Regions from separate parts of the Rhizobium sp. CNPSo 3670 genome, predicted to be linked through region 1. Evidence: predicted binding sites of a transcription regulator. Region 1 holds the regulator's gene; each other region holds the start of a gene.
The links. Region 1 encodes PhoB, which activates phosphate uptake and scavenging genes when phosphate is short. Its sites were predicted from a motif close to TGTCATNNANCTGTCAT; they were not measured.

Region 1 (4,188 bases):
AGCGGATTGCCGCCATAGGTCGAACCATGCGTGCCGGCCTTCATGCCGGAGGCAGCCTCGGCCGTGGCAAGGCAGGCGCCGAGCGGGAAACCGCCGCCGATGCCCTTGGCAACGGCCATGATATCGGGCGTGATGCCGGACCATTCATGGGCGAAGAGCTTGCCGGTGCGGCCGACGCCGGTCTGGACCTCGTCGAGGATCAGCAGCAGGCCGTTTTCGTCGCAGATCCGGCGAAGCGCCTTCATGAATTCGCCGGTGGCGGGACGCACGCCGCCCTCGCCTTGCACCGGCTCGATCAGGATTGCGGCCGTCGCATCGGTAATGGCGGCGCGGACGGCCTCGATGTCGCCGAACGGCACCTGATCGAAACCCGGCGCCTTGGGGCCGAAACCTTCGAGATATTTCTCCTGACCGCCGGCAGCAATCGTCGCGAGCGTGCGCCCATGGAAGGCACCCTCGAAGGTGATGATATGGAAGCGCTCGGGATGGCCCTTGGAAAACTGGTAGCGGCGCGCGGTCTTGATGGCGCATTCGAGCGCCTCGGCGCCCGAATTGGTGAAGAACACCTTATCGGCGAAGGTAGCGTCCGTCAGCCGCTTGGCGAGGCGCTCCTGGCCGGGGATCTCATAGATGTTTGAGAGGTGCCAGACCTTGTCGGCCTGCTCCTTCAGCGCCGCGACCACATGCGAGTTGCCATGGCCGACGGAGGTGACGGCGACGCCGGCGCCGAAATCGAGATAACGCTCGCCGCTCTCGGTGATCAGCCATACGCCCTCGCCTCGCTCGAACCGCAGCGGGGCGCGAGAATAGGTGTCATAAAGCGGCGCGGCTTCAGCCATGGCGCGGGTCTCCCGTTCAATGTTGTCTTGCACGGACTCCGGCTAACAAAACCAGGTCCAAAAAATCAAAAATGCCGCCTTTCGGCGGCGAGCGGTACTATTTCCTTTTCGCGCTGCATTGTCAACAAAACTGGCGCCTTAGCCTATGCAGCAAGGTTGTGCAGCGGCACTTTCGGCCTTCAACAGGCATTATTGCAGAAATGCCACGCAGAGGCAGCAAGTTGGGGAAAACTTGAAATTCGATTCATCCGGATTCCCGCGACTCTTGTCACGGAGTCAGCCTCACACTAGGTTAAAGTTCAATTACTAGACTGCATGCGGCGGAACTAGTCACCAAAATTGATCAAGCGTTTCTTGTTTCGGAGGCTTCCGGGACAACGGTGAGGGATTCTGCCATCACCAACGCAAAAGGTGGAGACAGGGCATGAACTGGACAGACGAGCGGGTCGAGAAACTCAAGAAGCTTTGGGCCGAAGGACTGAGCGCCAGCCAGATTGCTGCGCAGCTTGGCGGCGTCAGCCGAAACGCCGTTATCGGCAAGGTGCACAGGCTCAGCCTTCCCGGCCGCGCCAAGGCCGGCGGCACGGCCACCGCGGCGCGCACGCCGAAGCGCCAGACATCCGCGCCGCGCGCGCCGAACTACGCCTCCCGGATCACCACCCGCACCGTGACCCGTCAACAGGGCGCAACGATGCTGAAGGAAGAGATCGAGGTCGATGCCGTCGAGGAAATGGAGTATGTGCCGGCCGGCAATGTGGTCGTGCCGATTTCTCGCCGCCTCGGCCTGACGGAGCTCACCGAACGCACCTGCAAATGGCCGGTCGGCGACCCGCTCAAGGAAGATTTCCATTTCTGCGGCTGCGAGTCCCCCGACAATTCGCCCTATTGCAGCTATCATCAGAAGCTTGCCTATCAGCCGATCAACGAAAGGCGCCGGGCGGCGGCACGGGTCAGCTGAGCGGGGGCTGTATCGCTGAGCATGTGAAACGGGCCGAGTGGCCCGTTTTTTTATTCGATTGGGGAGGTGACCTTTGCGTATAGCAACCAAGCCAACCCCACACTCCGTCATCCCAGGGCTTGACCCTGGGAGCCACAGCCAAGCACTCGGCTTCAATTGTTTCCCAGCAGTTGGATGCCATCAGCTCTTCACGCCGTGCCAGCCGCATGGATCCCAGGGTCAAGCCCTGGGATGACGGAGGAGAGGTTGGTGCCGAGACGCATAAGCCTCGCCGGCGCAATGACGCTGGCGACGAAGCGGCTGCGATCGACGACGGCAAGGGGGGCCTCACAAGCCGTACTGCCGTGCGTTTGGCGGGAACGCCCACCCCACACACTCCCTCAGCCTCAGGCTTCCATCGAATAACCCGCGCCACGGACGGTGCGGATGACGTCCTGCATGTTGGAGAAGTTCAGCGCCTTGCGCAGGCGGCCGACATGGACGTCGACGGTTCGTTCGTCGACATAGATGTCGTGGCCCCAGACGCCGTCGAGCAGCTGCGAGCGGGAAAAGACCCGGCCCGGCGACGACATCAGGAATTCCAGCAGGCGGAATTCGGTCGGGCCGAGGCGGACTTCGCGGCTCTTGCGGTGGACGCGATGGGTTTCGCGGTCGAGCTCGATATCGCCGCATTTCAGCACCGAGGACAGCACCTCGGGGCGGGCACGGCGCAGCATCGCCTTGACGCGGGCGACGAGTTCGGGGGTCGAGAAGGGCTTGACGACATAATCGTCGGCGCCGGTGGACAGTCCGCGCACACGCTCGCTCTCCTCGCCGCGCGCCGTCAGCATGATGATCGGCAGTCGCTCGGTTTCCGGCCGCATGCGCAGGCGCCGGCAGAGTTCGATGCCGGAGACGCCGGGCAGCATCCAGTCGAGGATGAGCAGGTCGGGCGTGCGCTCCTGAAGCCTAATTTCGGCCTCGTCGCCGCGCAGGATGGTATCGACCTCGAAGCCTTCGGCTTCGAGATTATAGCGAAGGAGCACGCTGAGGGCTTCCTCGTCTTCAACAACTGCGACTCTCGGGATCATGCGTGTCCGTCTCCTCGCGCACAAGCCTTAAACTGGGGGTTTAAGCAGGCGTCCTGCGCAAATTCAGAAATTGGCTGCGACCTCTTTGCGCGCCCCGAACGGGCGCGCACGCAATCTTGGAAGGATTATTCCGTCGCGGCGCCGACGGTGTTGGCGCTGTCATCCTTTGGGCGATCGCCTTCCGGCTGGGCGCCTGTTGCCATGTAGTAGATCGTCTCGGCGATGTTGGTGGCATGGTCGCCGATGCGCTCGATGTTCTTGGCGCAGAAGAGCAGATGCGTGCAGCTCGTGATGTTGCGCGGATCTTCCATCATGTAGGTCAAGAGCTCGCGGAACAGCGAGGTGTACATGGCGTCGATCTCGTTGTCGCGTTCGCGGATGGCGGTCGCCTTGTCGGCAGCGCGTGTCGTATAGACGTCGAGCACTTCCTTGAGCTGGACAAGCGCCAGCTCGGAGAGATGCTCGAGACCGCGGGCGAGCTTGCGGGGCACGCCGGTGCTCTGCACGGCGATGACGCGCTTGGCGGTGTTCTTGCCAAGGTCGCCGACGCGTTCGAGATCGGCGGCGATGCGGATCGAACCCATGATTTCGCGCAGGTCCGCCGCCATCGGCTGACGGCGGGCGATGGTGACGATCGCCTTGTCGCCGATTTCGCGCTCGGTGTGATCGAGGATCACGTCGTCTGAGATGACCTTCTGCGCCAGCGCGGTATCGCCGTTGACCAGCGCCCGGACGGATTCGGCGACCATCTGTTCGGCCAGGCCGCCCATTTCGGAAATCCGCCTGGAAAGGAACTTCAGATCATCATCATAGGCAGAATAAATATGTGTCGATGCCATGGGGCTTTGTCCTCGAATAAGGGGAAGGCTTCGGATGGCCGTGATCAGCCGAAGCGACCCATGATGTAGTCCTGGGTACGGGGATCGTCCGGATTGGTGAACATCTTGTCGGTGTCGTTCTCCTCGACAAGATTGCCGAGGTGGAACATGGCGGTGCGCTGCGAGACGCGCGCGGCCTGCTGCATGGAGTGGGTGACGATGACGATCGTATAGTTTTCGCGCAGTTCGTGGATCAGCTCCTCGACCTTGGCGGTGGCGATCGGGTCAAGGGCCGAGCAGGGCTCGTCCATCAGGATGACTTCCGGGCTGACGGCAACGGCGCGGGCAATGCACAGGCGCTGCTGCTGACCGCCGGAGAGGCCCGTGCCGGATTCGTGCACGCGGTCCTTGACCTCGTTCCAGAGGCCGGCGCGCTGCAGGCTGCTCTCAACGATCTGGTCGAGATCGGCCTTCGACTTGGCGAGACCGTGGATGCGGGGGCC
Region 2 (4,188 bases), on a different contig from region 1:
GCTTCTACACCGTGCTCGGCCTGGTTATCCTTATCGCGGCTTTCGTGAGCTCCGTCCGCTTTGCCGATGAGAGCAATGCCGGCCATTTCTTCGAACGCCTGCCGCACCTATTCGACTTCCTGAGCTGGCTCATCCCCAAGGATTGGAACGACGTCTGGCGCGCGATCTTCGACATAGCGAGCGTCAACGACAAGGGCGGCGAGGAATTCAACTTCATCAAAGGCCGCGTCTATATCTGGGGAGACTTCTACATCCCGGAATATTTCGAGCTGATGATCATCACGATCAACGTGGCGCTGATCTCGACTGTCATCGCCTTCGTCTTTGCCGTGCCCTTGAGCTTCTTTGCGGCGCGCAACCTGACGAGTTCGTGGCCGCTGCGCGTCTTCACCAAGCGGCTGATGGAATTCCTGCGCGCCTTCCCGGAAATCGTCATCGCCGGCCTGTTTTCGGCGATCCTGTCGATCGGGCCGGTCGCCGCCATCATCGCCATCACCCTGCACACGATCGGCGCGCTCGGCAAACTCTTCTACGAGGTTGCCGAAAACATCGACATGAAGCCGCATGAGGGGATGAAGGCCGTCGGCGCCAACTGGTGGGAGCGGGTGCGCTTCGCCGTCCTGCCGCAAGTGCTGCCGAATTTCACCTCCTATGCGCTGCTGCGCCTGGAGATCAACGTGCGCGCCTCGACCATCATCGGCGCCGTCGGCGGCGGCGGCATCGGCGAAGAGCTGAAGCTTTCGATCTCGCGCGGCTTCGGCGCAAAGACCGTTGCCCTCGTACTCCTGTTGTTCGTGACGATCATCGCCGCTGACCAGTTCTCCGCCTGGCTGCGCCGCCGTCTCGTCGGCGAACACGCCTTCCTTCTGCAACATTGAGGCCGCCATGACGGTGATCGACGCAAACCGCATGCATGAGATTGAAGCGCGCTATCCAGAATATTTCCACCGGTCGTTCCGCCAGCGTTTCGGCGGGCTGATGATCCTCAGTGCGAGCCTCCTCTACGGCCTCTACGCCGTCTGGTTCTTTGACCTGCCCAAGCTTCTTGCCGAAGCCCACTGGGAGCGCGTTGGCATCTATCTCAGCCAATGGGTGAGTTATGATGTGCAGCCGGACTTCCGCATCCAGGATGACGGCTCGATCGAGGTGCGTTATCCCCGCTTCTCGCCGCTCGGCGACAATCCGCATCCGGACTGGGTGGTCAACAATCCCGATGGCAGCATCACCGTTTCCGTCAGCGGCACCAGCCGCAGCATCACCGTTTCGAAGAGCGAAACGATCGTGACCGCGCACGGCGTCAGCGTCCCGGTCAACGTTTCGAGCGGCGCGCCCGAGGTGGTCGGCCCGGTGCCGAGCTGGATGACGGTCTATGACGACAACGTGCTCGCTGATCTCGGCTTTGCCGGCGACGTCAGCATTTCCGTCGATCGCGTGAAAGTTCGCAAGCGTTTCCTCGGCTGGGCAAATTTCCTCTTCGACACGCAATCGTCATTCTTCGACAAGCCGGTCGGCGACGTCCTTGGCCTCATTGTCTCCGGCCCGCGCATCAAGCCCGACCAGTCCAACCTGTCGCTCGCTTTCGATGACATCTGGAACAACAGCGAATGGCAGCACGGCGACGTCTGGACCAAGCTTTTCCAGACGATCGTCATGGCCTTTCTCGGAACGCTGCTCGGCTCCCTCGCCGCCTTCCCGCTCGCCTTTCTGGCGGCACGCAACATCACGCCGAACCGCATCATGAACCAGATTCTCAAGCGCTTCTTCGATTTCCTGCGCTCTGTCGACATGCTGATCTGGGCGCTTTTCCTGACACGCGCCTTCGGCCCAGGGCCGCTTGCCGGCAGCGGCGCGATCTTCCTCACCGAGACCGGCACGCTCGGCAAGCTTTATTCCGAGGGGCTCGAGAACATCGACAACAAGCCGCGAGAAGGCATCAAATCGACCGGCGCCCAGACGGTGCTCGTCCATCGTTACGGCATCATGCCGCAGATCGTCCCCGTCATCGTCAGCCAGACGCTCTACCAGTGGGAATCGAACGTGCGCGGCGCCACGATCATCGGCGCTGTCGGCGCAGGCGGCATCGGCCTCAAACTCTGGGAGGCAATGCGCACCAACGCCAACTGGGAAAACGTCGCCTATATGGTCATTCTGATCCTGATCGTCGTCTTCCTGTTCGACGCCGCATCGAACGCGCTGCGCCATCGGCTGATGGGCAAGAATTCGCACTGAGCACTCGATGAAGGCGGTGGCGGCGCGGCCGTCATCATCATTCTGTCACGGAAATCTTTTAGCCGGGAGCCTGCTTGCGGTTCGCCGCCAAATCACTGCACATTGCGCTCCCCGTTTCGACGATCCCCAGGACAAAAGCCTTGCGCTACGCTCTCTATTTTTCGCCGCCGAAGGATGATCCCCTGACCGGCGCGGCTTCGCTCTGGCTCGGCCGCGATGCTTTCACCGGCGAAACCTATCCTGCACCCGAACATCAGAGGCTGAGTGCGGCAGAGCAGTTCGAGCTGACCGCCGACCCGCGACGCTACGGCTTTCACGCGACGATCAAGGCGCCGTTTTCGCTTGCCGGTTCAGTCACCGAAAGGGATCTCATGGCCTTTGCCGAGGAGTTTGCCGCCCGGACCCCGGCCTTCGAGATACCCCAGCTCGTCCTCGGTCAGCTCGGTCGATTTTTTGCCCTTGTTCCGGCTTCTCTTCATCAACCTCTTCAAGATTTCGCAGCGAAGGTGGTAAAGTCCTTCGAGCCGTTCCGCGCAACGCTGTCCGAGGCCGATATCGCGCGCCGCAATCCGGAAAGGCTCAGCGACAGCCAGCGCGCCAATCTGCAGCGCTGGGGCTATCCTTACGTCATGGAGGATTTCGGTTTCCACATGACACTGAGCGGGCAGGTGCCTGCAGAGCGCGCCGAGGTCATGAGAGCAATCCTGGCGGAACGTTTTGCCGGTTTCACCGGCCGGCCGCTTTCGATCTCCGGTCTCGCCGTCTTCATCGAGGAGACGCGCGGCGCCCCGTTCAAAGTTCGTTCCTGGCTGCCCCTTGCCGGCGCCAAAAACTGAAAGACCTGACAATATGAGCAAAGAGACCGTCTTTTCCAACGCCCGCATCGTTCTCGAGGACGACATCCTTTCAGGATCGATCCTCATCCGCGACGGCAAGATCGCCGATATCTCTGAAGGCAATTCGGTAGCCGGCGAAGATTTCGAGGGGGATTACGTCATTCCCGGCCTTGTCGAACTGCATACCGACCATCTCGAAGGCCATTATCAGCCGCGTCCGGGCATCCGCTGGCACAAGACGGCTGCCGTCCAGGCGCATGACGCCCAGATCGTCACATCGGGCATCACGACGGTCTTCGACTGCCTGCGCATGGGCGCGGACGAGGACGGCGGGTTCGAACATGGCGAGATGCGAGAGATGGCCGACGCCATCCAATCGGCGGAGAAGGAAGGCAGGCTGCGCGCCGAACACCTCATCCACCTGCGCTGCGAGGTATCGGCCGACAATGTACTTGAACATTTCGCCGATTTCGAAAATGATCCGCATGTGCGGCTCGTCTCGCTGATGGATCATGCGCCCGGCCAGCGGCAGTTCCAGACGATGGATCAATACATCTTCTACTATCAGAAGAAGCGGGGCCTGAGCGACGAGGCCTTCGCCCGTTTCGTCGCCAAGCGCCAGGCGGAATCGGCGCGCAATTCGACGCCACATCGAAACGCCATCGCCAAGGTCTGCGCCGAGCGCGGCATCACGGTCGCAAGCCATGACGACGCCACACTCTCCCATGTCGACGAGGCGATCGACAATGGCGTGCGCCTTGCCGAGTTTCCGACCAGCTTCGATGCCGCCCGGGCATCGCACGAGCACGGCATGAGCGTGCTGATGGGGGCGCCGAACATCGTGCGCGGCAAATCCCATTCCGGCAACATCGCCGCCCGCGATCTCGCCGAAATGGGCGTGCTCGACGTTCTGTCCTCCGACTACGTGCCGCTGAGCCTGCTGCATGCACCCTTCATCCTTGCCGACGAGGTGGAAAGCATCACCCTTCCGAAAGCGATCGCGATGGTGACGTCGACGCCTGCCCGCACTGTCAGCCTCAATGATCGCGGCCGGATCGCGACCGGGCTGCGCGCCGATCTCGTCCGTGTCCACCGCTCGCACGGCGTGCCGGTGACACGCTCC
Region 3 (4,188 bases), on a different contig from region 1:
GGCAGGCTGGCCTGGAAGGCGCGGCGTTCGCGATCGAGCGTCAGTCGGCTTCGCTGCATGTCGACTGCAGTCTCGCTGCTGGGATGCGCGAGATAGCGGCGAGTGGCATCGATTTCACTGAGGATTTCAGTCGCCGCGATCGACCCGCCACGCGCCAGCACATCGGCGAACTGCCGGTCTTTCTCAAGATCCCTGTAATGCTGGATGGAAGTTCGGAGAACGAAGGCGCCTTCAATCAGCATGAAGGCGAAGGGCAGCAGAATGGCGGCCAGCATAACCTTTTTGATGGTTTCGAACTTCATCGCCAATCGCCACGTGATCAAATGCCGGTCGCGCAACCAATTGATGCAAGTTTAACAGCAATCCTTAAAAAACTGATAAACCCGCTGGTCCCTAGATCTCGGGACGAATGAAGTCACGCGTGTCCGCGTCCATCACCCAGAGCTCACCTGTCGAGATGTCGAACCAAGCGCCGTGAAGATGAAGATTCCCGGCTTCTTCCAGCGCCTTTATATTGGGAAAGCTTCTGAGATTGTCGATTGAGTTGCGGATGGAGACACGCTCGAGCGCAGTTTGCCGCTCGGCCGCGGTCATCACGTCATTGCTCTGGATCTGCTCGGCTGCGGGTCTGACCAGCGACATCCACCGGCCGATGAAATCGCCGGGCGATAGTGGCTCGGCATTCGGATCGAGTGCCGCCCGAATCCCGCCGCAACGGCCATGGCCCATCACGACGATGTCCGAAACCTTCAGCGCCTGCACGGCAAATTCAAGAGCGGCCGATGTCGAATGGAAATGGCCGTCCGGCTCGTAGGGCGGCACCATATTGGCAACGTTGCGGATGACGAAAAGCTCGCCCGGGCCGGCATCGAAGATCAGCTCGGGAGCCGCACGAGAGTCCGAACAGGCAATGACAAGCGTACTCGGACTCTGGCCGTTTTCGGCCAGTTGCCGATACCTGTCGCGGGCGTCGGCATAACGCCCGTTCATAAAGTTGCGATAACCGTTCAGAAGGGTGTTTGGAAAACGCTGCATGCCTCTGGATTAGCGCGCGCGGAGGACAAGATCAACTGCTGCACCGCAAAATGCGCACATTGGCAAATGCGTCATTTTTTCCGACGCTGCGCCGGGTGTACGAGCCGGCGCATCTGCACCATCGCCATCGGCGTCGACAGGCTGGACGCATCGCTGGCCAGCATCAGCTCGTTGCTGCCGCGCTTGACCGCACGCGCAAGCACTTCGAACACGCTGGCGGTGGCAAGCTGCAACGCCTTTTCGTCCTCGAGGCCGGACAGCAGGCGCGACAGGAAAACTGCAGCCAGCAGGTCGCCGAGACCATTCGGCGGGTTCTCGACAACGCGGTGCTCGGCAAGGAGCGCGTGACGGCCGGAAAGGTAGAGATTGCCGGTGCCGCCCGCCATCATCGGCACCGCCGAGGTGACGAGCATGCGTGACGGCCCGAGCGCCAGCGCCGCCTCCATGATTGCGCCGTTGTCATCGAGCGGTGCTCCCGACAGCCAGGCGAGCTCGTACCGGTTCGGCGTTGCGAGCGAGGCCAGCGGAATGAGATGATCACGAATGGCCTCGGCCGTCGCTTCCGGCACGTAGAGGCCGCCGAGATCGCCCATGACCGGATCGCAGACGTAAAGCAGTTCGGGATTGTTTTGCCGGAGCGCAGCGATCAGCCGGGCCACCGAGCGTGCCTGGGCGGCATTGCCGAAATAGCCCGAAAGCACCGCCCTGACTTCACCGATCCAGGGTGCGCGGAGCAGATCCTCGATCGCCGCGTCGAATTCCGCTTCGGCAAATGTCAGCCGCGTCGAACGGCCATGGCCGGGATGCCAGGGCAGAACGATGGTCGGCAGCGCCCAGACCGGATGGCCGAGCGTCTCCAGCGCAAACACCGCCGCCCGATTGCCAACCGAGCCACGCACGACGTGGCTGGAAATAACGATGACTGTGCCCGCTGCATTTTCCGACATGAAACCGAGGTCCGAATGATGATGGCGTTTGATGATCTTTTTGACGGCGAGCTGTCAACCATTCTTCACGTGAGCATGGAAATGTGCCGCGAAAGCAAACCAGGAAGAGAGGCCTTACCAACGCGTTTCGGCCTCAAAAGCGAAAAAACTCTGCCAATTTCTCATTTCCGCCGGCAAAAAAGCATCAAAACGGTCCCCGACAGCGCTATTTTAGGGATTCTTTCGACAAATCTTCTGCTAGCTTGCGAAAAAATCAGTCCAATGCGGGGAGGCGTTCCATGGCTGCCAGAAACAATCCGAAACGGGAGAAGCAGATCGAGACTGCGCGCAAGATCGCCAAGGCGATGAGCGAGGCGCATCTCGATCCGGAAATTCTCTTTGGCCGGGCCAGCAATGACGATCTGGAACTCTATACGCCCGACATGCTGGCGCGGTCTGCCGTGCATTCGGCGAAGGAACTTGCCGCCTGGAACGGCAAGACGCCCCGCGTCAGCATCGACACACTTGCCGAGGTGACACCCGGCGGCACCGTCGTCTCGGTGCTGTCGGTGACCGACCGGAACATGCCTTTCCTCTATGAATCGGTCATGGGTGAAGTGACGAGCACCTACCGCGATCTGTTCATGGCCGTGCATCCAATCCTCGTCATGGAAAAGGGCAGAGCTCCCACGCTCTATTCCGCCGACCACCCGAGCGATCCCGCGGCACGCGTCAGTCATATCCAGCTTCATATCGCCCCATTGAATTCCACCCAGGCTGCCGACCTCGTCAAACGCGTCCAGACCGTGCTCGAACAGGTCCGTCTGTCGGTCTCGGACTGGAAGCCGATGCTTGCCAAGCTCGATGGCGTAATCGCCGAGCTGTCGGCCAACGGTGCTGGCCGCAGGAAGGCCGAACATGCCGAGGCGGTGGCCTTTCTGACCTGGCTGCGCGACGAGAATTTCACTTTCCTCGGCATGCGTGAGTATATTTATTCCGGCAAGGGCGCCGACGCCAAGGTCGAGCGCGACAAGGGCGCCGGCCTCGGCATCCTCTCCAACCCGGACGTTCTCGTACTGCGTACCGGCAAGGACGCCGTGACCACCACGCCGGAGATCCTCGCCTTCCTCGACGGCCCAGAGTTTTTGATCGTCACCAAGGCGAATGTAAAGTCGATCGTCCATCGCCGCGCCTATATGGATTATGTCGGCGTCAAACGTTTCGATGCCGAGGGCAACGTCACCGGGGAACTCCGCATCGTCGGCCTCTTCACCTCGACGGCCTATACCTCGCTCGCCTCCGAAATCCCGCTGCTGCGGTCGAAGATCGAAAAGGTGAAGGAGCATTTCGGCTTCGACCCGATGAGCCATTCCGGCCGCATGCTCGACAACACGCTGGAATCCTATCCTCGCGACGACCTTTTCCAGATCGACACGACGCTGCTTGCGAGCTTTGCCGAGCAGATCAACGATCTCGCCGACCGGCCGCGCGTGCGCGTCCTGCCGCGCATCGACCATTTCGACCGCTTCGTCTCGGTCATCGTCTATGTGCCGCGTGAGGAATATGATTCGATCGTGCGCGAGCGCATCGGCACCTATCTGAAGACCGTCTATGACGGCCGTGTCTCCGCCTATTATCCGGCTTTTCCCGAAGGCGGCGTCGCCCGGGTGCATTTCATCATCGGCCGTTCCGGCGGCAAGACGCCGCGCATACCGCAGGCAAGGCTCGAGCAGACGATCCGCGAAATCACTGCCCGCTGGGACGACCGTTTCGAAGCGCTTGCCGGACCAAAGTCGCCGAAACTATCGGTCGATCAGGCTTTCCAGGATTCCTTTACCCCTGAAGAAACCGTCGCCGACCTTGCCGATATCGGCGCCTGCGCCGCCGGCGAGCCGCTGCGAATCCAGTTTTATCACCGCCAGGAAGAACAGGGCCGCATCCTCTCGCTGAAGATCTTCCACGCCGGCGGCCAGCTGGCCTTGTCACGCCGCGTGCCGCTCCTCGAGAACCTCGGCTTCAATGTCGTCAGCGAACGCACCTTCGACATCGGGGTACAGGTCGGCGATGGCGCAACCCAACTCGTCGTGCTGCACGATATGGAGCTCGAGACCCGCAACGGCAGCGACATCGACCTCCATCGGTATGGCGCTGCGCTCGAGGAAGCCTTCGTCGCCGCCTTTGCCGGCACGATCGACAATGACAGTTTCAACCGGCTGATCCTTTCGGC

Region 2: a site for PhoB is predicted at 2,262-2,278, ahead of AC13QO_RS01355 (DUF1045 domain-containing protein). Genes of this name have one in related genera too.
Region 3: a site for PhoB is predicted at 2,035-2,051, ahead of AC13QO_RS27535 (NAD-glutamate dehydrogenase). Genes of this name have one in related genera too.

What each region holds. Positions count from the first base shown of each region.
Region 1 is NZ_JBXSOL010000008.1:223,712-227,899, forward strand. Features, by position in the region: gene AC13QO_RS11120 (aspartate aminotransferase family protein) at 1-839, opposite strand, end outside; gene AC13QO_RS11125 (GcrA family cell cycle regulator) at 1,264-1,797, shown strand; gene phoB (phosphate regulon transcriptional regulator PhoB) at 2,184-2,867, opposite strand; gene phoU (phosphate signaling complex protein PhoU) at 2,993-3,706, opposite strand; gene pstB (phosphate ABC transporter ATP-binding protein PstB) at 3,751-4,188, opposite strand, start outside.
Region 2 is NZ_JBXSOL010000001.1:261,678-265,865, forward strand. Features, by position in the region: gene phnE (phosphonate ABC transporter, permease protein PhnE) at 1-878, shown strand, start outside; gene phnE (phosphonate ABC transporter, permease protein PhnE) at 886-2,229, shown strand; gene AC13QO_RS01355 (DUF1045 domain-containing protein) at 2,370-3,065, shown strand; gene AC13QO_RS01360 (alpha-D-ribose 1-methylphosphonate 5-triphosphate diphosphatase) at 3,079-4,188, shown strand, end outside.
Region 3 is NZ_JBXSOL010000047.1:10,950-15,137, reverse strand. Features, by position in the region: gene AC13QO_RS27550 (GGDEF domain-containing protein) at 1-302, opposite strand, end outside; gene AC13QO_RS27545 (carbonic anhydrase) at 394-1,035, opposite strand; gene pdxY (pyridoxal kinase PdxY) at 1,107-1,982, opposite strand; gene AC13QO_RS27535 (NAD-glutamate dehydrogenase) at 2,261-4,188, shown strand, end outside.